DNA from 4 places in the Mesorhizobium sp. M7A.F.Ca.MR.245.00.0.0 genome. Region 2 is predicted to be linked to each of the others. Evidence: predicted binding sites of a transcription regulator. Region 2 holds the regulator's gene; each other region holds the start of a gene.
What was found. The regulator LexA, encoded in region 2, represses DNA repair genes until DNA is damaged. The targets are predictions, from matches to a motif close to TGTTCNNNNTGTGTTCNG.

Region 1: EOB80_RS12890 (ImuA family protein) is a predicted target of LexA. The motif match lies at 5,505-5,522, and genes of this name have one in related genera.
Region 3: EOB80_RS11255 (helicase-related protein) is a predicted target of LexA. The motif match lies at 5,519-5,536, and genes of this name have one in related genera.
Region 4: EOB80_RS14985 (PA0069 family radical SAM protein) is a predicted target of LexA. The motif match lies at 2,363-2,380, and genes of this name have one in related genera.

The regions. Positions count from the first base shown of each region.
Region 1 covers NZ_RZTE01000009.1:133,634-141,164, forward strand. The annotation lists gene EOB80_RS12880 (error-prone DNA polymerase) at 12-3,278, opposite strand; gene EOB80_RS12885 (DNA polymerase Y family protein) at 3,275-4,798, opposite strand; gene EOB80_RS12890 (ImuA family protein) at 4,710-5,474, opposite strand; gene EOB80_RS12895 (hypothetical protein) at 6,032-6,793, shown strand; gene EOB80_RS12900 (hypothetical protein) at 6,898-7,095, shown strand.
Region 2 covers NZ_RZTE01000005.1:174,825-182,355, reverse strand. The annotation lists gene EOB80_RS08825 (AMP-binding protein) at 1-1,452, shown strand, start outside; gene kynA (tryptophan 2,3-dioxygenase) at 1,449-2,285, shown strand; gene kynU (kynureninase) at 2,357-3,604, shown strand; gene lexA (transcriptional repressor LexA) at 4,015-4,755, shown strand; gene EOB80_RS08805 (ComEC/Rec2 family competence protein) at 4,749-7,211, opposite strand; gene gltX (glutamate--tRNA ligase) at 7,314-7,531, shown strand, end outside.
Region 3 covers NZ_RZTE01000007.1:170,118-177,648, reverse strand. The annotation lists gene EOB80_RS11285 (citrate synthase) at 1-43, shown strand, start outside; gene phaR (polyhydroxyalkanoate synthesis repressor PhaR) at 65-676, opposite strand; gene EOB80_RS11275 (acetyl-CoA C-acetyltransferase) at 978-2,156, shown strand; gene phbB (acetoacetyl-CoA reductase) at 2,284-3,009, shown strand; gene EOB80_RS11265 (FAD-dependent monooxygenase) at 3,118-4,356, opposite strand; gene EOB80_RS11260 (TetR family transcriptional regulator) at 4,438-5,022, shown strand; gene EOB80_RS11255 (helicase-related protein) at 5,724-7,531, shown strand, end outside.
Region 4 covers NZ_RZTE01000012.1:36,044-43,574, reverse strand. The annotation lists gene EOB80_RS14995 (F0F1 ATP synthase subunit B) at 1-60, shown strand, start outside; gene EOB80_RS14990 (ribonuclease HII) at 282-980, opposite strand; gene EOB80_RS14985 (PA0069 family radical SAM protein) at 1,134-2,288, opposite strand; gene EOB80_RS14980 (glycosyltransferase) at 2,439-2,963, shown strand; gene EOB80_RS14975 (hypothetical protein) at 3,107-4,081, shown strand; gene EOB80_RS14970 (aldehyde-activating protein) at 4,089-4,508, opposite strand; gene moaB (molybdenum cofactor biosynthesis protein B) at 4,650-5,204, opposite strand; gene EOB80_RS14960 (4-(cytidine 5'-diphospho)-2-C-methyl-D-erythritol kinase) at 5,191-6,090, opposite strand; gene EOB80_RS14955 (membrane protein) at 6,111-6,296, opposite strand; gene EOB80_RS14950 (S49 family peptidase) at 6,425-7,288, opposite strand; gene EOB80_RS14945 (methyltransferase) at 7,368-7,531, opposite strand, start outside.

The DNA of each region.
Region 1 (7,531 bases), on a different contig from region 2:
CTTGCACCGCCCTATTTGAAATCCCGTGTCTTCACCTTGATCTGGTCGATGTGCAGATAGGGATCGATAATATTCCGCGGCCTCGGCCCCTTCGGCATGCCGCGCGGATCGGGCGTCGGGCTGCCATGATGGAATTCGTCGCCGCGGCCATGCGGCAGGGGAAAGGCAGACTCACGATCGCCAACGCTGGCCAGATCGGCGGAAAGATCGCTCAAACGATGAGCGACAAGATGGACCACCTCGCCTTCCCTTTGGATGCGACCATAAACGCCAATCATGCCGGCGCCGAGCACGACCCTGCGATATTTTTCGAAGACCTTGACCCACACGACCAGATTGGCAATGCCCGTCTCATCCTCGATTGTGATGAACATGACGCCCTTGGCCGAGCCAGGTCGTTGGCGGACCAGCACGAGGCCAGCCGCCTCGAGCCAGTGCCCGTCGCGCGCCTGCATGGCCTCGCGACACGAGACGATGCGCTTGCGCCCCAGGTCGGCGCGCAGGAAGGAAACAGGATGGTCGCGCAGGGTCAGTCCAACATGTCCATAGTCCTCTACCACTTCGCCGCCGGCGGTCATCGCACGCAGCGCGACAAGGGGCTCCTGGATCTCCGATACCGTCCGCTGCTCGCGGCCGGAGGCCGCCGCAAACAGTGGCAGCGGTTCGTCGCGCAGTGCCTTGATCGCCCACAGGGCCTCACGCCTCGCCAGCAATAGGGATGGTTGGAAAGCGTCAGCCTGGGCGAGTTCAACCAGAGAGGCAGCAGGAACACCGGCGCGGTGCCAGAGGTCATCCACCGACGCAAAGGGCTGGTCTGCGCGTGCGATGACGATGGTCGCAGCATCGGCGTTGGCAAGACCCCGGACCATGCGCAGACCAAGCCGGACAGCGAACCGACCGTCATCGGCGGTGGGCTCGAGCGTGCAATCCCAACGCGAGGCGTTGATGCAGACAGGGCGCGCTTCGACGCCATGGTCACGTGCATCGCGAACGATCTGCGCCGGCGCGTAGAAGCCCATCGGCTGAGCATTGAGAAGAGCGGCGCAGAAGACATCGGGGTGATGGCATTTCATCCAGGACGAGGCGTAGGCGATCAGGGCGAAGCTGGCGGCATGGCTTTCGGGAAAGCCATAGCTGCCAAAGCCTTCGAGCTGCTTGAAGGTCTTTTCGGCGAACTCGCGCTCGTAGCCGTTCTTCACCATGCCGCCGATCAGCTTGGCGCCGAAGCTGGAAACGCCACCGGTGTGCTTGAAGGTCGCCATGGCGCGGCGCAGTTGATCCGCTTCGCCTAGCGTGAAGCCGGCGCATTCAATCGCCACCCGCATCGCCTGCTCCTGGAACAGCGGCACGCCCAGCGTCTTTCCAAGCACCTTTTCGAGCTCAGGCTTGGGATAGACGACGTCTTCCTTGCCTTCGCGCCGGCGCAGATAGGGGTGAACCATGTCGCCCTGGATCGGGCCTGGCCGAACAATCGCAACCTCGATGACAAGATCGTAGAAAGTACGCGGTTTGATGCGCGGCAGCATCGACATCTGGGCGCGGGATTCGATCTGGAAGGTGCCGAGCGTGTCGGCCTTGCGGATCATCGCATAGGTGCGTGGATCCTCGGCAGGGATGGTCGCGAGATCGAGAGTGATGCCCTTGTGCTCGGCCAGCAGATCGAAACCGCGCTTCATGCAGGACAGCATGCCGAGCGCCAGCACGTCCACCTTCATGAACTTCAACGCGTCGATGTCGTCCTTGTCCCATTCGATAACCTGACGATCCTTCATCGCGGCTGGCTCGATCGGCACCAGATCGTCGAGCCTGTCGCGGGTCAGGACGAAGCCGCCCGGATGTTGCGACAAATGCCGCGGCGCGCCGATCAGCTGCCTGGCCAAGTCCAGCGCCAGACGCAGGCGACGGTCGCCGAGATTGAGGTTCAGCTCCTCGGCATGTTTCGGCTGGACGCCTTCGTCCGACCAGCCCCACACTTGCGAGGACAGCATCTTGATGAGGTCTTCGGGCAGTCCAAGCGCCTTGCCGACATCGCGCAAGGCGCCCTTCGAGCGATAGCGGATGACCGTCGAGCAGAGCGCGGCGTGTTCGCGGCCATAGGTTTCGAACACCCATTGCATGACGATTTCCCGACGCTCATGCTCGAAATCGACATCGATGTCAGGCGGCTCACGCCGCTCCTCCGAGACGAAGCGTTCGAACAGCAGGTCATTGCGGTCGGGATCGATCGAGGTGATGCCGAGCACATAGCAGACGGCGCTGTTGGCTGCTGATCCCCTGCCCTGGCAGAGAATGCCCTGGCTGCGGGCAAAGCGAACGATCGAGTTGACCGTCAGAAAATACGGCGCGTATTGCAGCTTCTCGATGAGCTGCAACTCGTGCCTGAGCGTGCCAACGACCTTGTCCGGCACGCCCTCGGGAAAGCGCTCCGTCGCGCCCTCCCAGGTGAGTTTCTCCAAGGCTTGCTGCGGTGTCAGACCCGGCAGCATCCGCTCCTCGGGATATTGATAGGCAAGCTCGTCCAATGAGAACCGGCAGCGCTCGGCGATCTCGATCGTCCGCGTGAGCGCTTCGGGGTAGCGGCTGAACAGCCGTGCCATTTCATCGGGCCGCTTCAGATATCGGTCGGCGTGCCGCTCGCGCCGAAACCCGGCATCATCGATCGTCACATTGTGCCGGATGCAGGTGACGACGTCCTGCAGGATGCGCCGTGACGGTTCGTGGAACAGGACATCATTGGTGACAACCGTTGGCACGTGGGCCTGTCCGGCACGATTGGCCAGATCGTGCAGCCGCAGCGCCTCGTTGGGACGGCGCCGCAACGTCAGCGCCATATAGGCGCGATCGCTAAATGCGTCGCGCAGCCGGCGCAGCCAGAGTGAGCATGTGTCATCTGCCTGGTCGGGCACGAGCACTGCAAGGAGCCCCTCGCCATAGGCGACAACGTCAGCCCAATGCAGCACGCATTTCGCCTTGCCGCCACGCTTCTTGCCCAGCGACAGCAAGCGGCACAGCCGCGAGTAGGCCGCGCGACCGGTCGGGTAGACCAGGATGGAAATCTCTTCCACCAGATCCAGCCGGCAGCCGACGATCAGCCTGACGCCGGTTGCCTTTGCAGCCTCGTGCGCGCGGACAATGCCGGCCAGACTGTTGCGATCACAGATGGCAAGGGCGGGCATTCCCATGCTGGCTGCTTGCGCGAACAGTTCCTCACATGAACTCGCGCCCCGCAGAAAGGAAAAATGCGAGGTGCATTGCAGCTCGACATAGCACGCGTTCATCCGAAGATGCCGTGCAGGAACCAGCGATGCGAGCCGGTCGCGGTATCCTCGCCGTCGCCTGCGCGATAAATCCAGAACCGCTCGCCGGCTTCGTCCTCGACCTGGAAATAGTCGCGCACGGCAGTTAGCTCGGCGTCGCGCTTCCACCATTCGCCGAAAACCCGCTCGGGACCATCGGCGCGCTTGATCCGTCGACGGATGCCTTTCCAGGTGAAGCTCGCCGGAGGATGGTCCGGTAGCAGCGCAATGGCCTCGATCGGCTCCGGCACGGTAAACAAGCGAGCCGGACGCGGCCAATGGTCTGGCCATGCGTCGCCGGTCTCAGCGGATGCAGCGGCTACACGCCGGAAAGATCGCTCGGGCACATCGCTGGCAACCGGGGTAAACCGATAGAGCTTTTCCTCACCGACACGGTTGCCGAGTGTGTCGATCAAATCCGAGATGTCTGCATCCCGTTGCTCGATCAGCGACGAAACGGTCTGCCTGGGGGCGAGTGATTCCGCCAAGGGCGCGGACAGGCGCATCAACTCGATGCCGAAACCCGGATCGACCATCTCGATCTTGTCGCAGAGCAACCGTGTCAGCCGCTTCACATCGCGGACAGGCAAGGCCATGCCGACGCGAACGGCTTCGATGCGGTTGTCGACGCGGTAGAGCAGCAGGTCGAGCCGCCGGGCCCCGAGGCCCTTGGTCTCGAGATCGACACACAGCGCTTGAACAAGCTTGCCGACATAGCGCGCGATTGTCTCGGCCGCACCGATGGGCTCGCCAAAGGCACGTTGGACTTCGACCACATCCGCTGATCGCACCGGCTCAATCGGCTCGGCGAGGCGTCCAGCAGCCTGGTCAAGCCGGCGGCCGAGTTCCGGCCCGAAGCGCAACGTCAGTGGCGCGCGCGGCTGCTGCAGAAGCTCGCCTACCCTGTCGAAGCCGAGAACCCGCAAACCCCTGACGATTGCGTCGGGCAACCGCAGTGCCGCGATGGGCAGTGGAAGAATCGCATCCTGCGTTGCGTTGACGGCGACCACGCTGACGGTCTGCTTCACGTATCGCGCCACCGCATGAGCAGCACCCCAGCTATCCGCTATGGCTGCGCGCGCCGAGAAGCCGACCTTGCCGAGATGTTCGACCATATCGGCCAGCATCAAGCGTTCACCGCCATGAAGATGATCGGCGCCCGTGGTATCCATCACCAATCCGTCGGGAGGTTCTGCTGCGACAATCGGCGCGTACCGCCGCAAAGCCCACAGGGCCAACCGATCCAATGCCTGCGCGTCTGCTTCAGGTTCGGCATCCATGACCGCCAGCCCCTGGACGAGGGCCTGCGCCTTCGTTGCCGGCATTCCAACGCGCAGGCCCGCTTCCAGTGCCGCGCGATCCACCGCAGTCACCAGGCGACGATTACCGTGCCGCCCGACCAGCACCAAAGGCTTATCCGGTGGCGGCGAGACGTCGCCCAATTTCCTTCTGAGCCGGTCGGTCGACCAGCTTGGAAGGAAGAGCGAGACGACCCTTGGCATCACAAGCCTCCACTTCGATATCGAGTGTTTCCCCTCCACGAGACCGGATCAGTTCAAGTTGCCATCGCGCCCGACCAACGCCGGGCACAGGCAGCGGTCGCGACGGCAGCACGGAAACCCGCCAGCGGGTGACAGACGCCGTCGGCTGCCCGAAATCGGCGGCTTCGGTCTGGCGGCGCCAGCGGCGGATGGCGATGCCCATCGCGCCGGAGCCTTCCGATGCCAGTTGCAACCGGCGCGAGGCAGTCATGGACAGGCGCGCCACTTCCGCGACCACAGCTCCAAGCCCGACATGCCGCAGACCTTCCTCGAAGCAGGCGAGCAAGGATTTGTCGTCACCGGCTTCGACATAGATCACCCGGTCGGGATGAAGTCCGACCTGTGCGATTGCCGGCGCAAACAGATCCTGGCGCGTCACGCACCACAGCACCTTGCCTTGCGTCCTCGCTGCAATCCCGGCTGCAAAAAGCGACGCTGCAGCGCCATCGATCGCTCCATTGCCGCCGCCGGCAACTTCATGAAGTGCGCCAAGCGCCACACCCCCGCCTGGCAGATGACTGTCGATCGAGGAGATACCGAATGGGAGCACCGCTCTTTTGCGCGCATTACCGCCTTCGAGACGCGCAATGCGATCTCGCAGATCGGAAATAGCAGCGTTTGGCGTCGATGCACTCATCTGTCCCCTGAACGCGACATGCTGGCGGAATGTTCCTCATTTGTTCCCTTCCTAATAAAGAGTCAATGCCCATGGAGAGTTTGCGCTGCGGAAGAAATTTTGTCGCGACCGCCCGGTGGCACCGAAAGAACCGTTTGCCAGCAGGACGAGGCGTCGAAGGCCACCTGTCCTGTTGGGATGTTCGCGCCGGGTTGGCGGCGCACAAGGAAAACGGCGTATAAACCGCAGTCCCGGGCGCGTCCGCAATGGCGGACATTGTCGCGCGCGGGACGGAGGAAATTCGCCCCCGCCGCGGGCGGTTAACAGGACAGCCGTAGGAGCGTCAGCATAGCGCCGGCCGCAGGACGGGACGCGGGACCGACTGTCCCCGTCCGCGGTGGTCCGCGTGTAGCATCGGCCATGAATGCAGTTGCGTTGGGATTGAGCACGAAGCCTCAACCGATTGCCTGATGTACGCTTTCCTATTGAAAAACTACCCTATCCAAGCCATCAGGAGTCTATTGACACCTTTGTTCTTATTTTGTTCACTGTTGGGAGTTTGATAATGGAGGCGAACCATGGAACTTCGCTTGAACATTGAAGGTGCAACGCCCGAGGAACTGGCACGCGGGGTCGCGGCAGCCGAAGCAGTCTTCTCGCGCGCCGGCATTACGGCTTTGCAAGGCGCGGAAGGTTTGTTCGCGTTGGAAGGCTGGGATATCAAGGGCTTCCCGGAAGACGACCAGCCAACCGAGGACGAGGACCAGGCTGCTTCGGTCTGGATGGAAGCCGACGAGGCTGCGACGACTGCATGTTGTGCGGGCTGGCCGGAGGATAAAGTTCCGGGCCATCAGATCATGGAGCTGATCGACGTGCCCCGAACGAGATTGCAGGCCGAGGCGCTCCCGGACACGTGGCCGGCGCGCAAACAGCTCTATCCCGATGTTGTCACCCGGTTGGAGACCACGACCGGGCCGGACCGCCAGATCGATTTCGATATTGCCTTCGTTCTTGGTTGGGTGCCCGAGCGGCCGACGCTGGATCAGGTCGAGCCGCTTTCGGAAAATGGCGACCGTATCCCCTTCTTCACCAGCAACCTCGCCCAGGTGGAAGAAATGGCTCGCAAGGCACTCAAGGACTGGACGATCGAGATTGACCAGGACCCCTACGATGCCCATGTTTTCGATCCTGCAGCCAGCGAAGACGGTGAAGAATTGCGGATGGCGGCATGGCGCGATTTCGACGGCTCCCTGCTTATGGAGAAGCCACCTGCAAATCCTGCAATCGCACTGACCCTGGCGATGATGCGCGGCCAGTCGATGCATTTCGATTCGCGGTGAACGGGTTACACGGCCATCGTCGATCGATCTTGCTTGGCCACTCCAGGTCGCACGCTGGATGGCTAAAAACCTGACCAGCCCACACCGCACCCGAGGAGAGAACCATGTCAGAAAAACCACCCTATATGCCGACCGGCATTGGAACAGGCATGATGAGCGACGACGAGACCAAGGTCGGCGTTCTGATATTCGAAACGGCGCAAGGGAACTTCGACTTCGCAGTGAATCTGCAGGCGGTCGATATCCTCACCAAGGCCATCAACAAGATCGAGATGCATCTTCGCTCCGGCAAGACGCGCTGAGTGTCCGACGATGTGCCAGATCAGAAAAGCCGAAGCCAGGACCTTCGGGAGATCACGCAGGGACCACGCATCGTGCGGCGGGGCGGCGGGGCGTCGCAAATCCGTTGTCAGTCGCCGACTGGCTCGGCTGGAGGAAACGCTCGGAAGCCAGTGCTCTCGCGCACGACTCGCGGCGCTCGGTTGACGGACTACCGCTGCGATCGATCACGACTTCCTCCGCAAGATATCCTCGGATTTACGCCACGGTCAGCCCCAGGGGTCCGAATGGTACATTAGAGATATCTAACATTTCTCTTTTGGCGAGACGGGGTGTACTTTAGTTATCGCTGGGTGATCCTAGCGACCTACACTGCCCGCTGCTGAGAGGTGGCGGGCCTTTTTGTTTATGTGTGGAACGCCGCAATCCAATGGGAGTTGGAATGCTGTCACCGTCCCT
Region 2 (7,531 bases):
GGCAATGGCCGCCGCCGCACCTACAAGGAACTGTCCGACTGGACGAACAGGCTGGCCCACGCGCTGGTCGAGAATTATGGGGTCGAGCCCGGCAACCGGGTGCTGATCCGTTCGGCCAACAACCCCGCAATGGTCGCCTGCTGGCTGGCCGCCACCAAGGTTGGCGCCGTGGTCGTCAACACCATGCCGATGCTGCGCGCTGGCGAACTCGCCAAGATCGTCGACAAGGCGGAGATCACCGTCGCGCTGTGCGACACCAGGCTGATGGACGAGATGACCGCCTGCGCCAAGGACAGCGCATTCCTCAAGCAGGTCATCGGTTTCGACGGCACCGCCAACCATGATGCTGAACTCGATCGTGCCGCTCTCGACAAGCCGGTGACGTTCACCGCCGTCGACACCGGCCGCGACGATGTCGCGTTGCTCGGCTTCACTTCAGGCACGACAGGCGTTCCGAAGGCGACGATGCATTTCCACCGCGACCTGCTGATCATCGCCGACGCCTACGCCCGCGAAATTCTGGAGGTGACGCCGGACGACATCTTCGTCGGCTCGCCGCCGCTGGCCTTCACCTTCGGCCTCGGCGGGCTCGCCATCTTCCCGCTGCGCTTCGGTGCGGCGGCGACGCTGCTGGAGCAGGCGACGCCACCCAACATGATCCACATCATCGAGACCTACAAAGCGACGATCTCTTTCACCGCGCCGACTGCCTACCGCGCCATGCTGAAGGCCATGGATGAAGGTGCCGACCTGTCGTCGCTGCGCGTCGCCGTTTCGGCCGGCGAAACCTTGCCCGCTCCGGTTTTCGAAGAGTGGACGCAAAAGACCGGCAAGCCGATCCTCGACGGCATCGGAGCCACCGAGATGCTGCACATCTTCATCTCCAACCGTTTTGACGACATGAAGCCCGCGTCGACCGGAAAGCCGGTGGGCGGCTACGAGGCGCGCGTCGTCGATGACGAGATGCGCGAGGTGCCACGCGGCGCGACCGGCAGGCTTGCAGTGCGCGGACCGACCGGCTGCCGCTACATGGCCGATGACAGGCAGAAGGAATACGTGCGCGACGGCTGGAACCTCACCGGCGATACCTTCACGCAGGACGAGGACGGCTTCTTCCATTTCGCCGCCCGCTCCGACGACATGATCGTCAGCGCCGGCTACAACATTGCCGGACCCGAGGTCGAGGCCGCACTTCTGTCGCATCCGGATGTCGCCGAATGCGCGGTGATTGGCGCCGAGGACGCCGAACGCGGCCAGATCGTCGAGGCGCATGTCGTGCTAGCGCAGGGCGTCGCGCCCGACGCCCTCACCACCAAGCGCCTGCAGGACCATGTCAAGGCAATGATCGCGCCCTATAAATATCCGCGATCGGTAAAATTCATCGCCGCTCTGCCCAAGACCCAGACCGGCAAGATCCAGCGCTTCCGGCTGCGCACGGAGAAAATCAATTGAGCGAACCGTACGATCCGGCGTCCGAAGGCGCCCAGATGTCGTTCAAAGAGCGCATGTCCTACAGCGACTACCTGCACCTGGAGAAAGTGCTGGAGGCCCAGACGCCGCTGTCATCGGCGCATGACGAGATGCTGTTCATCATCCAGCATCAGACCTCCGAACTCTGGATGAAGCTCGCTCTACACGAGATTGGAGCCGCGATCCGTTCCATCCGCGCCGACCGGCTCGAGCCGAGCTTCAAGATGCTGTCGCGCGTTGCGCGGATCTTCGAGCAGCTGAACAATGCCTGGGATGTGCTGCGGACGATGACGCCGAGCGAATACACCGAGTTCCGCGACGCGCTCGGCCAGTCCTCGGGTTTCCAGTCCTGGCAGTATCGCGCCATCGAGTTCATGGCCGGCAACCGCAACCTGGCCATGCTCGGGCCGCACAAGCACCGGCCCGACCTGAGCGGAAAGCTGGAAGCGATCCTGACCGAACCATCGCTCTACGACGAAGCGCTGCTGCTGCTTGCGCGCAACGGATTCGACATCGGTGCCGATGCCAGGCGCACGGACTGGCGTGAGACGCGAACCGAGAATGAAGAGGTGCTGGTCGCCTGGCAAACCATTTACCGCGATCCGCAGCGCTACTGGATGTTCTACGAACTGGCAGAGAAGCTGGTCGACTTCGAGGATTATTTCCGCCGCTGGCGCTTCAACCACGTCACCACGGTTGAGCGCATCATCGGTCTGAAACGCGGCACCGGCGGCACGTCGGGTGCTTCGTATCTGAAGAAGATGCTCGAGGTGGTGCTGTTCCCGGAGCTGTGGACGGTCCGCACCCGGCTCTGACATCGTCGAAATGAAAACAGCGACGCGCGGCGGCGGAACACCCTTCGCGAACAACCGGGGACTGACTGACCATGAGTGGATTTCCTGATCTCGCCGCAGTCGAAGCGATGGATGCCACAGATCCGCTGCGGGCCATGCGCGACCGTTTCATTCTGCCGGAGGGGGTGATCTATCTCGACGGCAATTCACTGGGGGCAGCGTCTCATGCCGTTTTCGGCGAGCTGCAGCAGGCGGCAACCCAGGAATGGGCCCAGGACCTCATCCGAGCCTGGAATACGGCCGGATGGTTCGAGATGCCGATCGAACTCGGCGATCAACTCGGACGCCTGATTGGAGCCGCGGCCGGCCAGACCGTCGTCTGCGACACGACGTCGACCAACATCTACAAGGTGCTGCATGCGGCGCTGGAGATGCGGCCGGGCCGGTCGGTCATCGTCGCCGAGGGTGACAGTTTCCCCACCGACCTGTACATCGCCGAAGGGGTGGCCTCGACACGGGACGGCGTCCTGCTGCGCCTCGCGGGCGTCGACGCGCCCACCATCGAAGAGCTGATCGACGAAAACGTCGCGGTGGTGCTGGTCAACCACGTCAACTACAAATCGGGTGAACTGCGCGACATGGCGGCGCTGACGCGCAAGGCTCATGCGGCCGGAGCGCTGATCGTCTGGGATCTATGCCACACCGCCGGCGCCCTGCCCGTCGAGCTCGATCAGGCAAATGCCGATTTCGCCATCGGCTGCACTTACAAGTACCTCAACGGCGGTCCGGGCGCACCGGCCTTCATCTATGCCGCGCAGCGCCATCACGGCGATATCAGCCAGCCGCTCAGCGGCTGGTGGGGCCATGCGCGGCCCTTTGCCTTCGAACGGGGGTATATTGCCGGCACCGGTATCCGCCGCTTTCTGTGCGGCACCCAGCCTGTCCTGTCGATGCGGGCGTTCAAAGGCGCGCTTGCCATCTGGAACGACGTCGACATGGCGGCATTGCGAAAAAAGAGCGTCGCGCTGACGGAACTGTTCATCCAGCTCGTCGAAGCAAAGTGCGGCGCCTATGGCCTCACGCTGGAGACCACCCGCGACGCGACCAGGCGCGGCAGCCAGGTGTCGTTCCTTCACGATCACGGCTATCAAATCATGCGGGCGCTGATCGAGCGCGGCGTCATCGGTGATTTTCGCGCGCCATCGACCATCCGTTTCGGCTTCACGCCGCTCTATGTCGGCTACAAGGATGTGTGGCTGGCGGTTGCGGTGCTGGAGGATATTCTGCGCACGGGCGCATGGAAGGACCAGCGTTTCGCCGTCAAGGAAGCCGTTACCTGACGCAACGATCTCCGCGATTTGCCGTCGCCGCCCTCACTGCCCGGCAGATGACGGAGGGCTGAATTCCAGCCACAAATGCCAACAGACGTTGGCGTTTTGGCTCCGTTTCGTTCACGGCAAACGAACGTCCCGAAGATTGATAGCGTCCCTTGTGGCGGTCGATCGGCAGATGATGCCAAGCCTTGGGTCGAGTATGAGCCACAGGTCATTAACCATAATGGTTTCAATGTGAGCAGGCGCATCGCCGTGGTTGGCGCCTGTCGATTGCGACCCGCTGGCAAGCGCCAGATAATTTCAGCAGCCTTAATAAATTCATTAAACTTTAAACGGTTGCAGAACACAACTGGAACAGATAGTGTTTGTTCTGGGTTTGTTTTTCGATTCTGGTTTCAGGTAATCTGGGGGCCGCCATGCTGACACGCAAGCAACATGAACTGCTGATGTTCATCCATGAACGCCTGAAGGAGAGCGGCATTCCGCCATCCTTCGACGAGATGAAGGAGGCGCTCGACCTTGCCTCCAAATCCGGGATTCATCGGCTGATCACCGCACTTGAGGAGCGCGGCTTTATTCGCCGGTTGCCCAACCGGGCACGCGCGCTGGAAGTGCTGCGATTGCCGGACTCGATCGCGCCCGGCCTCAACGCGGCAAAGAAGTTTTCGCCAAGCGTCATCCAGGGCAGTCTCGGTCAGGGTGGTGCTCTTGGCCGGCAGATCAAGCCGGCGCCTTCGCGGATGCCCTCGCCCGGCAATGATGACGATGCGGTCTCCGCCGTGTCGATACCGGTGATGGGCCGTATCGCCGCCGGTGTGCCGATCGATGCCATCCAGCATCAGACGCATTCGATCTCGGTGCCGCCGGACATGATCATGGGCGGCGCCCACTATGCGCTGGAGGTCAAGGGCGACTCGATGATCGAGGCCGGTATCTTCGACGGCGACACCGTCATCATCCGCAATGCCGACACGGCGAACCCCGGCGAGATCATCGTGGCGCTGGTCGATCAAGAGGAAGCGACGCTGAAGCGGTTCCGCCGCAAGGGCGCTTCGATTGCTCTCGAAGCCGCCAATCCGGCCTATGAAACCCGTATCTTCGGCCCAGACAGGGTCAAGGTGCAAGGCAAGCTCGTCGGCCTCATCCGCCGCTACTGAGGCGGCTGCGGGTTGGCCGCTGGCTTCTCGGGTTTCTTGAAGGGTGCCAGCCCCCTCGCCTCACGAGAGTATTTGCGATGCGTGTGCCAGGGCCGATATGGGCTATCCACCGCGAAGCTGATTGTCGCCGGTGTGGTCGCCGATTGGCGATCGAAGAAGACCGCGGCACTGCCTTTGCGAGCCAGTTGCCGCTTGGTGATGACGAGAACCAGCGGATTGCGACAGGCGTCATAGGCGGTGGCGTCATTGATGACGATCAGCTCGGCGAAGCCGCAGGCTTTCCAGGTGTCCTTGCGGTCGTCGACATAGGCAATGATCGCACCGGACATATGCCTGGCCACGCAAACGCCTGATGAGCAATAGAACGGCGATCCCGGCGGTAGCTCAACGGCGTCCGCGACGTCGAATTGCCCATCGCTCTTGTCGAACACCTCTGGCACGACGATGGTTTCTGATGTCAGGGCGCGTTTCCAGTTGTCGACGGTGAATTCGTTCGGCCGTTCCCGGCTGACGGCAAGCTCGCCGCCACCGATCGGCAACGCCACCAGCCGGGCGTCTTCCGAGATCAGCACATCCGGCGTGCGCGTATCCGAGACGGTCAGCAAGCCTGCCAGCGCGAATGGCAGAGCAGCGAGCCGCAGCCAAGTTGTCGCCATCGTCGCGATGACCAGGGCAATTGTCACCAGCAGGACAGATTGCTGCGAAATCAGCCCAACCCCATCGACAGGCGAACGTTCGGAGATCCAACCCGATATGGCGATCATCACCGTCAGACCCTTGCCCATCAGGTAGAGGGCCGGCCAATCCAATCCGAAAGGCATCAGCAGCGCGCTTGCGACAGCCAGGAACATGACGACGGTGACGATCGGCATAACCGCCAGATTGGCGAACAGGCTGAGCGGCGACACACGCTGAAAATGCCAGATGGCAAACAGCGTCGTGGCGCTGCCGGCGATGATGGAGGTCATGGCAAGGCCGGTTGCCGCGAGCACGAACTTTCGCGTCAGGAAACCGGGCATGGATCGCTTTGGGGGCGGCGGTCTTGCTTTTCCCGCGCGGTGATCGGCCCAGCCGGCATAGGCGCCGACCAGAGCCGCGGTCGCGGCGAACGACATCTGAAAACTCGGGCCGACCACCTCATGCGGCGACACCACGATGACGGCGATCGCCGAGATCGCCAGATTGCGCATGGTGAGTGCTGCTCGATCGAACAGCACGGCAATCAGCATCACCGCCAGCATGATGAAGCTGCGCTCGGCGGCAACGACGACTCCAGAGATGATGAGATAGGCCGCGATCGAGAACAGTGCGGCGACGGCGGCATACTTCTTGACCGGGCGACGCGCGGAAAAGTCGGGAAACAAGGCGAAGGCGCCGCGCAGCAAGCCCATGATGGTGCCTGCGACCAGCCCCATGTGCAGTCCCGAAATCGAGATGATGTGGTAGATGCCGGTACGTCGCATCGCCTCATTGATGTCATCGGGAATGCCGGCGCGCACGCCGACGATCAGCGCCGCGGCGATCTCGCCTTCGGCGCCGCCGACGCTCGCCCTGATATGGTCGGCGATGGCCTCGCGGGCATTTTCCACGCTAGAGGAAATTCGGGCCGGCAGCGGCATGTCGCCATCATCGCTGACGACAAGCTTGGGGTTGCCGAGAAAGAACCCGCTGCCGCCGATGCCGGCAAAATAGCTGTCGAAGGAGAAATCATAGCTGTCCGGCCGCACCGGCCCGGTCGGCGGCAAAAGCTTGGCATATCCAGTGATGAGGGAGCCTGCGGTCACGTCAGCCGGGATCTTGCGTGCCGAAAGCCGCACCCGTTCCGGCGCATAGCGCAGTTTCGGTCTTGCGGTCGACGTCACGTCGATGGTCAGCCGGATACGGCCAGTTTCCATCCGGTCGAGCGAGACGACGCGGCCGGTCACCTGCGTCGAGATTTCCGAGCCCAACATTTGTGTGCCCGCACGCCACGTCTCGACCTTGGCAGCAAGCAGTCCTAGGGCGCACAAAAGCGCCGCCATGAAACACAGATGGGTCTTTGGCCATGAGCGCGAGACCAGCGCACAGATCCCCGTCAAGATGACAACCGCGACAGGTCTCGCAAAGTCGGGTTCAGCCGTCAGCGAAAAATAGCCGATCGCTCCGATCGCCAGGCAGACCGGCACCAGCAGGAAGGCCACGCCCCGGTCGAGTTCCAGGCTCGCCGCCGTGTTCACGCTGTGGCGCAGGCGAGGCAGTGATGTCAGGCTGATTTGCCGGCGCACGCGAACGATCCTGCCGGTTTCGGCAACAGGAACAGAGGCGGCGACATCCGCTTGCAAGGGCGCCTTGCCGGGATCCGGCACAAGGGGCGATGGCGGCGGCAATGGGGCTGGCCGAGGCGCAAACAGGGACCGTTCGCTGACGCCGATGGCAGCGTCCTCGCCCTGATCCGAGCCCCAGCCTCGTCCAGCCATCGGGTCTGCCCCTTGCGCCCTCGACACCCTATGCTACATGAACGCCGGGCGCGCGAAAGCCCGCGCAACCGCACCCCGCTTCAGATGGTTTCCGAGAGTTCCATGTCCGACAAGGTCGTCACCCGTTTTGCCCCTTCGCCCACCGGCTATCTGCACATAGGCGGCGCGCGCACGGCGCTGTTCAACTGGCTGTATGCGAAGCACACTGGCGGCACGATGCTGCTGCGCATCGAGGACACCGACCGCGAACGCTCCAATGAAGCCGCGACGGCTGCCATCCTCGACGGGCTTTCCTGGCTTGGCCTGAGCTGGGACGGCGA
Region 3 (7,531 bases), on a different contig from region 2:
TGTCATCAGGCCGCGCGGCCGCTATGAGGGCGTGCTGGTGTAGGGGTGCAAGAGCGCCAAGCGCTCAGGACATCGTGTCGAGCTTGCGCTGCATGGCCGCGATCTGGTCCTTCAGTTCCTGAAGATCGTCGGGTTTTTCTGACGTTTCCTTCCTGGCCGGCTCGGGCGACGGCGCGGCGGCTGGCGCGGTGCCGGCGGGCGGGAACGGCGTGAACAGCCGCATCGCATTCTGGAACATTTCCATGTTGCGGCGTGTCTGTTCCTCCAGCGCCTTGATCGGCGTGGTGATCTTCATCATGTCGAGCGGCGACTTGCCGATCGCCCCCTTCATCTGATCGCGAAAGCGCTCCTGCTCCTTGGAAAAGGCAAGCATCGACTGTTCGAGGAAGCTCGGCACGATCATCTGCATCTGGTCGCCATAATAGGCGATCAGCTGGCGCAGGAACGGGATCGGCAGCATGTTTTGCCCGTCCTTGTTCTCCAGTTCGAAGATGATCTGTGTCAGCACCGGATGCGTGATGTCGTCGCCGGTCTTGGCGTCCTGGACGGTGAACTCCTCGCCCTTCTTGACCATCTCGGCGAGGTCCTCGAGCGTCACATAGGTGCTGGTGCCGGTGTTGTAGAGGCGGCGATTGGCGTATTTCTTGATGATGATCGGATCGTCTTTAGCGGCCATCTACATCCTCCCGGGGACACCGGCGCGCCTCTGAGCAAGCCGCCGATAACGATTGTGCCTTTTTTTTGAGGATATGCGCAAAAGCTTCACAATTCCAAGCAGTTTGTGCAGTGCGGGATCACTAAATGCTGCATAGCAGGCAAAATATGCTGCGCAGCAATGGACGAATGGTCGCCACGGCAAGGCACGGCCTGCTTGCAGCGCATGGGCGCCATGCCCATTTCCGGTTTGACTTGGGGTTGGGAAAGGGCAAGAAAAGTCCCTAACGACTGAACGACACCCTTGAAGTCTGGAGAAGAAAATGTCCGCTTCCATCGTCATTGCCAGTGCGGCGCGCACGCCGGTCGGCTCCTTCAACGGCGCCTTCGCCGCCACCTCGGCGCATGAACTCGGCGCCGTCGTCATCAGGGAATTGCTGTCGCGTGCCGGTGTCGAACCAGGCGAGGTCGATGAGGTCATCCTCGGCCAGGTGCTGACCGCCGCGCAAGGCCAGAACCCGGCCCGCCAGGCATCGATCAATGCCGGCCTGCCCAAGGAAACCACAGCCTGGGGCCTCAATCAGGTTTGCGGCTCGGGCCTGCGTGCCATTGCGCTCGGCATGCAGCAGATCGCCATCGGCGACGCCAAGGTGATCATCGCCGGCGGCCAGGAATCGATGTCGCTTTCGACGCATGCCCAGCACCTGCGCGCCGGCGTCAAGATGGGCGACTTCAAGCTGATCGACACCATGATCAAGGACGGGCTGTGGGACGCCTTCAACGGCTATCACATGGGCAACACCGCCGAAAACGTCGCGCGTCAGTTCCAGATCACCCGCGAAGACCAGGACCAGTTCGCGCTCGCCTCGCAAAACAAGGCCGAGGCCGCGCAGAAGGCCGGCAAGTTCAAGGACGAGATCGTCGCCGTCACACTCAAGGGCAAGAAGGGCGACACCATTGTCGACCAGGACGAATACATCCGCCACGGCGCCACGCTCGACGCCATGACCAAGCTGAAACCGGCTTTCGACAAGGACGGCACGGTGACCGCCGCCAACGCCTCCGGCATCAATGACGGTGCCGCCGGCGCGCTGCTGATGAGCGAGGCGGAAGCGGTGAGGCGCGGCATCACCCCGCTGGCACGCATCGTGTCCTGGGCAACCGCCGGCGTCGATCCGCAGATCATGGGCACCGGCCCGATCCCAGCATCGCGCAAGGCCTTGGAAAAGGCCGGCTGGTCGGTCGGCGATCTCGACCTAGTCGAGGCCAACGAGGCCTTTGCCGCGCAGGCCTGCGCCGTCAACAAGGACATGGGCTGGGATCCCTCGATCGTCAACGTCAATGGCGGCGCCATCGCCATCGGCCACCCGATCGGTGCTTCCGGCGCCCGTGTCTTCAACACACTGGTCTTCGAGATGCGCCGGCGCGGCGCCAAGAAAGGCCTCGCTACCCTGTGCATCGGCGGCGGCATGGGCGTCGCCATGTGCATCGAAGCACTCTGAAAAAGAAGTGAGTAGCAAATAGGGAGTAGTCAATAGGGAAGAATTGCGTCAGCGCGACGGGACGTAGATTCCTACTCGCTATTCGCTACTCCCTATTCGCTCTCCCGACCAAAGGGAGGGAACACGCATGACCAAGGTAGCAATCGTCACAGGCGGATCGCGCGGCATCGGCGCGGCGATCTCGATCGCATTGAAGACCGTCGGCTATTCGGTTGCCGCGAACTACGCCGGCAATGACGCCGCAGCGGCGAAATTCAAGGCCGAGACCGGCATTCCGGTCTACAAATGGTCGGTCGCCGACTATGATTCCTGCGCCGCCGGCATCAAGCAGGTCGAGGCCGATCTCGGCCCGGTCTCGGTGCTGGTCAACAATGCCGGCATCACCCGCGACGCCATGTTCCACAAGATCACGCGCGAGCAGTGGAAAGAGGTCATCGACACCAACCTTTCCGGCGTCTTCAACATGACGCATCCGCTGTGGAGCGGCATGCGCGACCGCAAGTTCGGCCGCGTCATCACCATCTCGTCGATCAACGGCCAGAAAGGCCAGGCCGGCCAGGTCAACTATTCCGCCGCGAAGGCTGGCGACATCGGTTTCAGCAAAGCCCTCGCTCAAGAGGGAGCTCGCGCGGGCATCACCGTCAACGTCATCTGCCCTGGCTACATCGCCACCGAGATGGTCAAGGCGATCGACGAGAGGGTGCTCAACGACCGCATCATCCCGCAAATCCCCGTCGGCCGCCTCGGCGAACCGGAAGAAATCGCGCGCTGCGTCGTCTTCCTCGCATCCGAAGATGCAGGCTTCATCACCGGCTCGACCATCACGGCCAACGGTGGCCAATACTTCGCCTGACGACAACCACGTGGCTTGAATGTGCACGTGCCGGCGGTGTCGCCGGCACGTTCATCTTTAGACGCAACTGCTCCGATACAGCGCCGGAAGTTGTCCGGCGCCTCGAGCTCAGGCGACCAGCTTGAACTCGCGTCTCACCGCCTGCTTGCGCACGCCCGGCCGCGACGACGCCGGCAGCTTCGCCATCTCGGCCCGGCTGAGACCTGACAATTTCATCGAGATCCTGCGCTTGACGAACGGCATCATGTTGACGACGCCGAGCACGAAATTGCGCAAGACGCGCCGCAGCGGTGTGCGGACAAGCGCCATGCCTGTCAGCCTGCCCGCCAGTTCGATCACCTCTTGTGCCGCGGGACGCCGAAGCGTCTCGTAGAGGTCGAGTTCGCTTTCCGGGCGGACACCGTTGATCACGTCGCCGAGCAGTTCTCCCAGCACCACGGCATCGATCAGGCCGGTGTTCATGCCTTGGCCGCCGGCCGGGCTGTGCACATGGGCGGCGTCGCCCATGACGAACAGGTGCCCCTGGCGGTAGGACTTGGCAAGGCGGTGATGCACGCGGAACCGTGTACTCCAGGTCAGGTCGAGCACCTGCGCCGGGCTGGCCGACGGGCCGCGACTGTCGAGCAGCGCCTGAATGTCGGCAGTGCCAGGCCGCTCAGGCGCCTCATCCATGGTCGCTACGATGCGATATGATCCGTCCGGCAGTGGCGCGACGACGACCAGTCCGGCCGGGGAGAACAGCAGCGACACCTCCGTTGGCCCGAGCGGCCAGTCAAGGCGCACGTCGGCGAGTACAAAAGACCCTGCATAGGCCTCGCCATCGAAGCCTATGCCGGCGGCCTCGCGTACCACGCTGTGCATGCCGTCCGCACCGACGACGTAACGCGCCGAGATCGTCTTTTCGCGACCATTCTGGACGACCGTGACGTGTGCGCCATCGACCCCCTGCAATACCTCCTTCGCCTCGACGCCGCGATGGACGACACCGCCCAACCCGGCGATGCGCTCAGTGAGGACCTTCTCGGTTAGGTTCTGCGGAATCATCAGCACGTAGGGATACGCCGAGGGCAGGCTCGAGAAATCGAGGTTGATTAGGACCCGGTCGCGATCACGTATGGCGAAGTTGTCAAGCTTCAGGCCGAGTTCGACCAGCCGCCCCGTGACGCCAAGCGGCTCGAGTGTCTCCAGCGTCTGCGCGTGGATCACTCCGGCACGTGAGGTGTTGAGGCCTTCGGCGAGGCGGTCGACCACGACGTGATCGACGCCTGCCTGATGCAGGGCAATGGACAGCGCCAGGCCGGTCGGGCCGGCGCCTATGACCAGGACTTCCGTGGTATCAGGCAGCATTTTCTCTCTCCGTTTGTCAACGATTGGTGACTTTTATCTTGGATGCTTGAGTTTGTCAACGCTCGTTGATATTTGATTTTCATGAGCACGAATCATTCGAAAAAGCCGAGCAAGTCGGATCGCACCCGAGGGCAAATCCTGGATGCCGCCAGAGATCTGTTTGCCGAGCACGGCTATGACGGCGCGTCGATCCGCGATGTCGGGACCCGCGCCTCGATCGATCCGGCCATGGTGATCCGCTACTTCCGCAGCAAGGACGAATTGTTCGCCCGGGCGGCACTCGTCGACCTGCAACTGCCGGCACTTCGGGTGATCGACCCGGCCACCGTCGGCGAAACTTTGATCAGGCGGTTTCTCGAAGTCTGGGAAGGCCCGGCCAGCGGACCCGGCATGGCAATTCTGCTGCGTTCCGCGGCGTCGAACGAATTCGCCGCTGAAAAAATGCGCGAGATATTCGCCAACCAGGTGAGGCCGGTGGTTGCGGCGGTCGGCGATCTCGCCGACGCCGGTCGAAGGGCCGGGCTCATTTCGAGCCAGTTGCTGGGTTTGGCGATGTGCCGATATGTGCTGCGGCTACCGCCCGTCGTCGCTCTGTCACACGACGAGATCATCCGGAACGTCGGCCCTGCGCTGCAACGCTATGCCACTGGAGAGGACACGGCCTGAACCAGCGGTCCGGCCGGACCGGTCAACATGCGGCGGCTGCACCTAGCCAAAGCATGCAACCAATCTGTGCCGAAGCGGCACGCGGAGGTTAACAGCCACCCGCCGCCCTGTGCGAAAGCTGCTTCGTAACCTGTGGATTCTCGGTGGATAAGCTGTTCACAACACAAGATATTGGGGTGAACAAATCGGGAAAATCACGCCATCGCTGATTCGTCGCCGATTCGTTCCGGCTATGAGCCGAACGTTAACGACGACAGCCGGAATCGCCTGCCCAACTGCTTAACGCAGGTTAAGAAAGATCAACGATTTCATCATGTTGGTCGAGGCGCGCCTAGGCACCGTGATTGTTTCCAGGCAAAGGTTAACGGCAACACCCTCTTAGCATGAAACGGGCCAGTTCAGCGATTCAGCATGTGGTGCGACTCGCGGCCGCGAAATCCACATGTAGCCGTGAACAAAAGCTGAATCTGCAGGAGTCACTGATTCGTCGCCGATTCGTTCCAGACTCGTTCTATCCGTTAATCCGCAGCCGATTGGAAGCTTGACAAAACCACCTTCTCGCCGCCGGCGGAACATTCCGCTTTCGCTTCGCGCCCGAAATCCCTATGTGTCGCCTGTCATACGCGCCATTTGAGGCACGCTCCCGACAACCAGAGGCCAGAAGCCTTATTTCCAGGTCCCGGAAGCCTTATTCTAGGTTGATGAACATCCAGCCCAAACACACAGAGCCGCTGATCCTGTCGGGCCGCGACGTGACCGCCGTGCTCGGGCCGACCAACACCGGCAAGACCCATCTCGCCATCGAGCGCATGGTGGCGCATGAGAGTGGGATCATCGGCCTGCCGCTCAGACTTCTGGCGCGCGAGGTCTACGCCCGCGTCTGCGAAAAGGTCGGCGCCCACAAGGTTGCGCTGATCACCGGCGAGGAAAAGATCCAGCCGCCGGGCGCCAGATATTCGGTCTGCACCGTCGAGGCCATGCCGCGCGAGACCGACGCCGCCTTTGTCGCCATCGACGAGGTGCAGCTCGCCGGTGACCTCGAGCGCGGCCACATCTTCACCGATCGCATCCTGCACCTGCGCGGCCGCCAGGAGACGCTGCTACTGGGTGCCGCCACCATGCACGGTATCCTGCAGCGCCTGCTGAGGGGTGTCTCGGTGGTGACGCGGCCGAGGCTGTCGCATCTTGCCTATGCCGGCTCCAAGAAGCTGACCCGCCTGCCGCGGCGCACGGCAATCGTCGCCTTCTCCGCCGACGAGGTCTACGCCATTGCCGAGCTGATCCGCCGCCAGCAGGGCGGTGCCGCCGTCGTGCTCGGCGCGCTCTCGCCGCGCACCCGCAACGCTCAGGTGGCGCTGTTCCAGTCCGGCGATGTCGACTACCTCATCGCCACCGACGCCATCGGCATGGGTCTAAATCTCGATCTCGACCACGTCGCCTTCGCCCAGAACCGCAAGTTCGATGGCTTCCAGTACCGCAACCTGACCGCGGCCGAGCTCGGCCAGATCGCCGGCCGCGCCGGCCGGCATCTGCGCGACGGCACCTTCGGTGTCACCGGCCAGGTCGACCCGCTCGACGAAGAGCTGATCAAGAAGATCGAAGGCCACGATTTCGATCCGGTGAAGGTGCTGCAGTGGCGCACCGCGCATTTCGACTTTGCCAGCCTCGACGCGCTGAAGCGCTCGATCGAGACCAACGCTCCGGTCGAGGGACTTACGCGGGCATTGCCTGCCGTCGATGCACAGGCGCTCGAGCATCTATCGCGCGACGAGGACATTCGCGCGCTCACCACCAATGCCAAGCGCGTGGCGCTGCTGTGGGAAGCCTGCGCGCTGCCCGACTACCGCAGGATCGCGCCGGCGCAGCATGCCGACCTCATTGCCTCGATCTACACGGACCTCGCACGCCACGGCCATGTCGACGAGAATTACATGGCCGAGCAGGTGCGCCGCGCCGACACCACCGAGGGCGACATTGACACGCTGTCGCATCGCATAGCCCAGATCCGCACCTGGACATTCGTGTCGAACCGGCCCGGCTGGCTGGCCGATCAGGCACACTGGCAGGAAAAGACGCGCGAAATCGAAGACAGATTGTCGGATGCGCTGCATGAGCGGTTGACGAAACGCTTCGTAGACCGCAGGACTTCCGTCCTCATGCGGCGCCTTAGAGAAAATACCATGCCTGAAGCCGAAATTAGCCCTACCGGAACCGTCCTTGTCGAAGGCCACCATGTCGGCGAGTTGCAAGGGTTCCGCTTCACCGCCGACCAGACCGCCGGCGGCGAAGACGCCAAGGCGGTGCGCACCGCTGCCCAGAAGGCGCTGGCCGCCGAGTTCGAATCGCGCGCCGAACGCTTCGGCGCCTCGGCCAATGGCGACATCGCGCTCGGCTCGGACGGCACGCTGCGCTGGATCGGCGCGCCGATCGGCACGCTTGTATCAGGCGAAGACGCGCTGAAGCCGCGGTTGGTGCTGCTGGCCGACGAACAACTGACCGGCCCGGCGCG
Region 4 (7,531 bases), on a different contig from region 2:
AAGGCCGGTGCCGATCTGTTCAAGGCATCGCTTGCGGACGTGAAGTCGAAGCTGAATTAGAGGGTCCCGCTAGCCAATCATCGAAAGCCGCCCGGGCAACCTGGCGGCTTTTTTGTTGTGGGCGGGGATAATCTCCCCCTCGAGGGGGAGATGTCGCCAAAGGCGACAGAGGGGGTCGGCTCGACCGGGCGCGACGTCATTTTGCAGCAAAGATAAGGTCGGCGCTTCACGCGCGGCGACCCCCTCTGGCCTGCCGGCCATCTCCCCCTCGAGGGGGGAGATCAGCTATCCATTCCGACGAAGCTCTCTTCCTCAACCACTTCAGCGCCACCCAGCCTGAACGGCGAAAACGATACGCGATGCAGCCGCGCCACCGGGCCATGCGCCTCGATTGCCGTGCGATGGCGAAGCGTGGCGTAGCCCATATGGACTTCGAAGCCGTAGCGGTCGTGATGGTTGCCGCAGCCGCACATCATGCGATCGCGCATCACCTTGGCGACGATCGAGGCGGCGGCGATCGACTGCGAACGCTGGTCGCCCTTGATCAGCGCGCGCCCTTCACAAGGCAGGCCAGGCGGCACGTCGCGTCCATCGGCAAGGGCGAGCTTCGGTCTGACCGACAGCCCTACCAGGGCGCGGCGCATGGCTTCCAGGCTTGCCTTGAGGATGTTGCTGCCGTCGATACCCTCGGCACTGATGGAGGCCATTGAGACCGCCTGCGCAGAGCCGAGAATTCGCAGGAACAAGGCTTCACGCTGCAGATGGCTGAGGCGTTTGGAATCGTCGAGGCCGTCGGGAATGTTGGCGGGATCGAGCACCACGGCCGCGGCGACTACCGGCCCGGCCAGGGGGCCACGGCCGGCCTCGTCCATCCCGGCAACCGGCCACAGGCCCTCCGCCATCGCCTTCGTCTCGAAGGAGAAGTCGGGCTTCTCGATGATCTCAAAGAGAGGCGGAGAATCAGAACGCGCGCGAGCCATGTTGCGGCGAGGTTCGCATCGGCTCTGATTCTCCGCAAGTCCCTCCGGGTCGGGTGGGGCGCCGGACCGGGAGGGCACCGTCTGCAGGCCGGGGCAGGCCGGACGGGATTCTGGTGCCGCGACGGATCAAACCACCGCGACGAATTGTCTCTCTCAAAGCAGCATCAGCTGCACCTGGTCTTTCCCGGCGGCAACGAACTGGTCGGTCCGCAGCGTGCGCCGTTCTGCATTGAGGCCGAGCCGCTTGGCTGTGATCTCGAAGCGCCGGCCGATCTGCCAGGCATAGGGACCGGCGCCCTTCATGCGTTTGCCCCATTCCGAATCGTAGTCCTTGCCGTCACGCATCGACCGGACCAGCGACATCACATGGCGGTAGCGGTCGGGATAATGACGCAGCAGCCAATCCTTGAAGATCGGGCTGACCTCCAATGGCAGGCGCAGGATCACGTAGCCGGCTTCGCGCGCGCCGGCCGCACGTGCCGAATCGAGGATGCGTTCCATTTCCGGGTCGGTCAGGCCCGGAATGATCGGCGCCACCATGACCGAGGCCGGGATGCCGGCATCCGAAAGCTGCCGGATCGCTTCCAGCCGCTTGGTCGGTGTCGACGCGCGCGGCTCCATGGTGCGCGCCAGCATACGGTCGAGCGTCGTCACCGACAGCGCCACCTTGGCCAGCCCGCGTTCGGCCATTCGCGACAGGATATCGATATCGCGCGTCACCAGAGCGGACTTTGTCACGATGCCGACTGGATGGCCGCGCGCTTCCAGCACTTCGAGGATTTCGCGCATGATCCGGTATTGCTTCTCGATCGGCTGGTAGGGGTCGGTGTTGGTGCCGATGGCGATGGTGCGCGGCTGATAGCTGTCTTTCGAAAGCTCCTTGTCAAGCAAGCGCGCCGCATCCGGTTTGGCGAACAACTTCGATTCGAAATCCAGACCCGGCGACAGGCCCATGAAAGCGTGCGTCGGTCGGGCAAAGCAATAGACGCAGCCGTGCTCGCAGCCGCGATAGGGATTGATCGAACGATCGAAGGAAATGTCGGGCGATTCGTTGCGGGTGATGATTGTGCGCGGCTTCTCGACCTGCACTTCGGTTTTGAAGGGCGGCAGTTCCTCCAGCGAATTCCAGCCATCGTCGAACACGTGCCGGCTGACCGGCTCGAACCGGCCGGACGGATTGATGCCCGCTGACCTGCCGCGGTTGCGGTCCGGGCGGACACGCATGCCACTCTGCTCGACCATCGCATTGGCCATCTCGGCTCTTCCTGCTCCGAAAGCTGCAATGTCGGCGCGCACGATCTGTTCCATCTTCGCCCGCTCCCAAGGACTGTCCGTGTGGTGTCGAATCGCTCTGTTCATGAAATTATTCCTATTTGGTTGATGAGAACAAAGCAAGAACTTTCTATGGTGCGATGCAAAAACTGGCGCTGTCCGGCGCTTTCCGCTATTCGGCTGAGGATGCTCAGTGTTCTCATCGAAACCCGCAATGACGAGGAGGGCCTCGCCCGCACGCTCGCCTCGCTGGTTGGCGGAGCGGTCGAGGGCGTGGTGCGTGAAGTCATCGTCTGCGACATAGGCTCCACCGACCAGACGCATCGTGTGGCCGAGCATGCCGGCTGTCAGTACGTGACGGGCGGCGTCGCTGCCGGCATCCGCCAGGCCAAGGGGGATTGGCTGCTGCTCTTGGAACCGGGCGCGCGGCTGGTGGAGGGCTGGATCGATGAGGTTGTCGCCCATACGGCAAGGCAGACCATGGCGGCACGGTTTTCGCGCACGCGAGCCAGCCGCACGCCGTTCCTGGCCCGGGTCTTTTCGGGAAACCGCGCCTTGGCCGACGGCTTGCTGATCAGCAAGCGTCAGGCGGCGGCTGCGGCCAAGAGTGCCGGCAGCGCCGAGGCCATCGCCCGTGGCCTCGCGACGAAGCGGCTCGACGCCGAGATCTGGATGGCGCCGGCCAAGCAGGAACGCCGCTCCTCGACATGATTTTTTGCAGCTGCTCAGGTCATTGTGCATTGCACAAAAGCTGACGCGGGGTTAGCTTCCGTTCAAGCGGGAATTGGGTTTGGGACATGCCGAGTGGCGAGCACCGATGCGGCATCGGTGGTGCTCTCATAGCCGAGGACTCAATGAAGCTTTCAACCCCCGACACATCCGGCGCGCCCAGTCTCGAGGCCATTGCGCGCAACGGCAGCCTGCTGCGGCGCATCGCCGTGCGTATTCCAACCTATCTGACGGACCTGCGTGAGAACCCTGCCTGGCTGCCGATGTTCGTGCTGGCGCGCACCATGCCCGGACGCCGCATGCATTGGCTCGGCGCAAAGCGCGCCCGATCGGTCGCCAATGCCGGGGATACGATGTTTGCCGGTGTCGAACGGGGAGCGGTCGTCGATGCGCTGCGCTCCGACGGGCTGTTCTCAGGCTTGGTCCTGCCGCCTGATATCCATGAAGAGATCGCCGACTTTGCCGGGCGCACGCCTTGCTTCGGCAATTTCGACCGCCGTCTCGAATTCATGCCGGGGGAACATGCCGAGGCCGAGAAACGCCTTGGCCGCTCGCTGCTCAGCGGGCATTTTTTCGAGCGCATCCTCGACTGCCCGGCGGCGCTTGCCATCCAGCGCGATCCGCTGCTTCTGGATATTGCCGCGCACTATCTCGGCGGCCAGGCAAAACTGATCACGACGCGCGTCTGGTGGAGTTTTCCAACCGGTGCGGCTTCGGACGCCGACAAGAACCTCGCCTCGCTCGGCAAGTATCATTTCGACCTCGATGATTGGCGCATGCTGAAATTCTTCTTCTACCTCAAGCCGGTCGACGCCGACACCGGTCCGCATGTCTATGTCAGGGGCAGCCACAAGCGCCGCAGCCTCAAGCATCAGCTCACGCTTCTGGTCGGTCATCCCGCGCAACAGGTGCTAGATGTCTATGGCGAGCAGAGCCCGGTGACGCTGACCGGCGAGGCCGGTCTCGGTTTCGTCGAGGACCCCTTTGGCTTCCATATGGGCACCGTGCCGGCACGCACGCCGCGACTGATGATGGAAGTCGGCTTCGGCGTGTCGCCGCCGTCGCGCCGACGGTTTCATGGCGAGCCGGTCATCCGCTGAGAGCTGTCTATCCGAGGCTCATCTCGACAGGCATCCAGTGTGTGCGGCGCCTGTCTTGGCGCTGCGCCCTGCTTTCGGCATCGAAGTCGACACGGACCGGCTCCCGATTGAACCGCTCCCTGTCGTCCAGGGCGTTGATGATGACGATCGCCCTGGCGTCATCTCTGGCGATTGCGGCGACGTAGACACCGCACTGCCGGCAGATCAGATAGTCCGCCGTCCTCAGCCCGAACTGATATCTCTGCAATTGCGTCTGGTCCTTGACCGAGATGACCAGTCTGCCATTCGGATCGGCAACGGCGCGCGAACCATGTCTGATACAGAACGAGCATTGGCAAGCGCGAACTTCGGTTTGCGGTGGCTCGAGCTCGGTTGAAAATTCAAGGCGTATGTTGCCGCAATGGCATCCACCGGTGTGCACGGTCATCGTAGCTGCCTTGTCGTGAACGGCGATGATCGCCTTCAGACAAGGTACTTTTCCGAGGTCCGGTTTGGAATGGGGTTTCAAAGGCGCCGGTGCTGTTTTGCCTGGCGAACGCGGCGTGGAACCGGCGCTTTGCCTCGGCTTTTACGGAGCCGATTTGCCGCGCCGCAAATGCTCGTCCAGGCGCGGCATGATCTCGACGAAGTTGCATGGCATGTGCCGGTAGTCGAGCTGCGCTTTCAGGATGCCGTCCCACGCGTCCTTGCAGGCGCCTGGCGAACCCGGCAGCACGAAGACGAAGGTGGCGTTGACGAGGCCGCCGGTCGCCCGGCTCTGGATCGTCGAGGTGCCGATCTTGTCGTAGGAAATCCGGTGGAACACTTCCGAAAAGCCATCCATGCGCTTTTCGAAGATCGGCTCCAGCGCGTCCGGCGTCACGTCACGGCCTGTGAAGCCGGTGCCGCCGGTGGTGATGACGACATCGATATTCTTGTCCTGTGACCACGCCAGAACCGTGTCGCGGATTTTCTCGCGGTCGTCGGTGACGATATCGCGGGCCGCCAGCAGATGGCCGGCCTCGGCGATGCGGTCGGCCAGCGTCTGGCCGGATTTGTCGTCGGCGAGGCTGCGCGTGTCCGAAACGGTCAGCACCGCGATGCGCACGGGAATGAAGGAGCGGCTCTCGTCAATTCTGGCCATCTGCGCCCTCCGATGCGATGGTGCGCGTCGCCGCGACGAACCAGTCGGGCTGGCGGCCGCGGATCTCGGCAGCGGCACGCTTGGCGACATTGCCGGTCTCGAACAGGCCGAAGCAGGTGGCGCCGGACCCGGACATCCGTGAAAAACCCGATCCGGCCTTGTTCAGCCAGGAAAGCGCCCTGCCGATGGCGGGCTGCATCGCCAGCGCCGCGGGCTCGAGATCGTTGCGAGTAATCTCCAGCCAGTTGCGCAGGCTGTGAAAATCGATGCCGCGCGGCAGCGGCGGCAAGGCCTCATTGTCGCGCCGGGAAAGCGCTGCAAAGACATCCGCCGTCGACACCGGGGTGCCTGGATTGACCAGCACCAGGCCAAGCGCCGAAAAATCCGGCACCATCGACAGTTCATCCCCGATGCCGCGCGCTACCAGCGGCTTTGCCGCCAGGCACATCGGCACATCGGCGCCAAGCGAAAGGCCGATCCGCGCCAGCTCTGCGCCGTCGATGTCCAGCGCCCATGTCTCCACCAGCCCGCGCAGCACGGTCGCCGCGTCGCTCGAACCGCCGCCGACGCCGGAGGCAACCGGCAGGTTCTTTTCCAGCCGGATAGCGACCGGCGGTGTTCTCTCGTGCCCGGCTGTCTGCCGCAGGGCATCGCGCGCCTTGAGCACCAGATTGCTGGCGTCGAGAGGAACGGCCGGAGCGTAACGGCCGGACACGGTAAATTCATCGCTGTCGGCGGGCGCGATTTCGACCCTGTCGCCAAAACGCGTGAACACCGCCAGGCTTTCGATCAGATGATAGCCGTCAGGGCGCCTGCCGGTGACATGCAGCGCAAGATTGATTTTGGCGTGTGCGTGCCAGCTACGCGACCCGATGTCGGAGTCCACAATCGTCTGCGGGATGATGCTCAGTCCTTGGCCAGCCGGTATTCGCCGGTCTTCGGATCCTTGACCAAAGTGCCGATCGCGCCGTTGGCCGTCTGCTTTTCTGTGCGCCGCACCTTGGCGGTCACGCGCTCGGCTTCCCTAATGAAGGTGCGGTAGCCGAAATAAGCGGCAACGCCAACGACGGCGAAGAAAATGATCTGCGGCATGCCAAAACTCCTCCCACGCTGGGCCGGCGAAGGCGGCCGGTCGGGTCGGTTGATGCATGCCGACCCGCTTTTGGGAACACGACATGCATGAAACTCAAGCTCTCATGCTAGACGGTTTTGCCGGGTTTTCAAAGCCCGAAGCGAGACCACAATGCGCGCTCTTCCGCCGCATCGATCACGCCGCTGGCGGCAGCCGCGGCAATATCGGGCGCTGAAAAGCCCTTGCTTGAGCCGAACAGGCCGAAGCGGCTAAGGAAACCGCGCGGCGTCGTGATCAGCCTGAGCTGCGTTTTCGCCCCGAAACGGGTCTTGAGCACCGTTCGCATGTCGCCGAGCGCATCGACCAGACCGAGTTCGAGGCCCTTGATGCCTGTCCAGAACAGGCCGGTGAACAGGTCCGGGTCGTCCTTCAGTTTCGTGCCGCGCCGCTCCTTGACGAGGTCGATGAAGGTTGCGTGCACCTCGAGCTGCAGCGCCTTCAGCCGCTCGACATCTTCCTTCTTCTCGGGCTTGAACGGATCGAGCACCGCCTTGTTCTGGCCGGCAGTGTGGACACGTCGTTCGATTCCGATCTTCTTCATCAGTTCCGGGAAGCCAAACGAAGCTGAGACGACGCCGATCGACCCGACGATGGAGGACGGATCGGCGAAGATCTCGTCACCGGCGACCGCGATCATGTAGCCGCCCGACGCCGCGACATCCTCGACGAAGACCAGTACCTTTTTGTTCTTTTCCGTGGCCAGGTCACGGATGCGCTTGAAGATCAGCCGAGACTGCACCGGCGAGCCGCCCGGCGAATTGATCGAGATGGCGACCGCCGGCGCGTCGTAGGAGAACGCCTTCTCGATGAGGCCGGCGGTGGAAGCCAGCGACAGGCTCGGCCGAAACTGGCCACCGCCTGCCATGATGGTGCCGTGCAGCCGGATGACCGGAATGGTGACGACGGTGGAGCGCCAGGATTTCGGCAGCAGGCGGTTGATAAGGCGTTTCACGAGGGCGCGGTCTCCGGTCGGTGGGTTGCAGGCATGTAGGGATTTCCCGGCCAACGGCAATGTCGCCGGGCAGAATAGCTCAATCTCCGAACAGCGAGGCGAGGCCGTTGGCGATCATTTCGCTGCGCTCGTCGGGGCCGTTGCCTGACTGCGTGTGGAGCATTAGGGGCGGGCGTATGGCAAGCTTTCCCCGCGCCCCGAGCGCTGCCCGCACGACGATTCGGATCGCCGCCGCATCGGGAC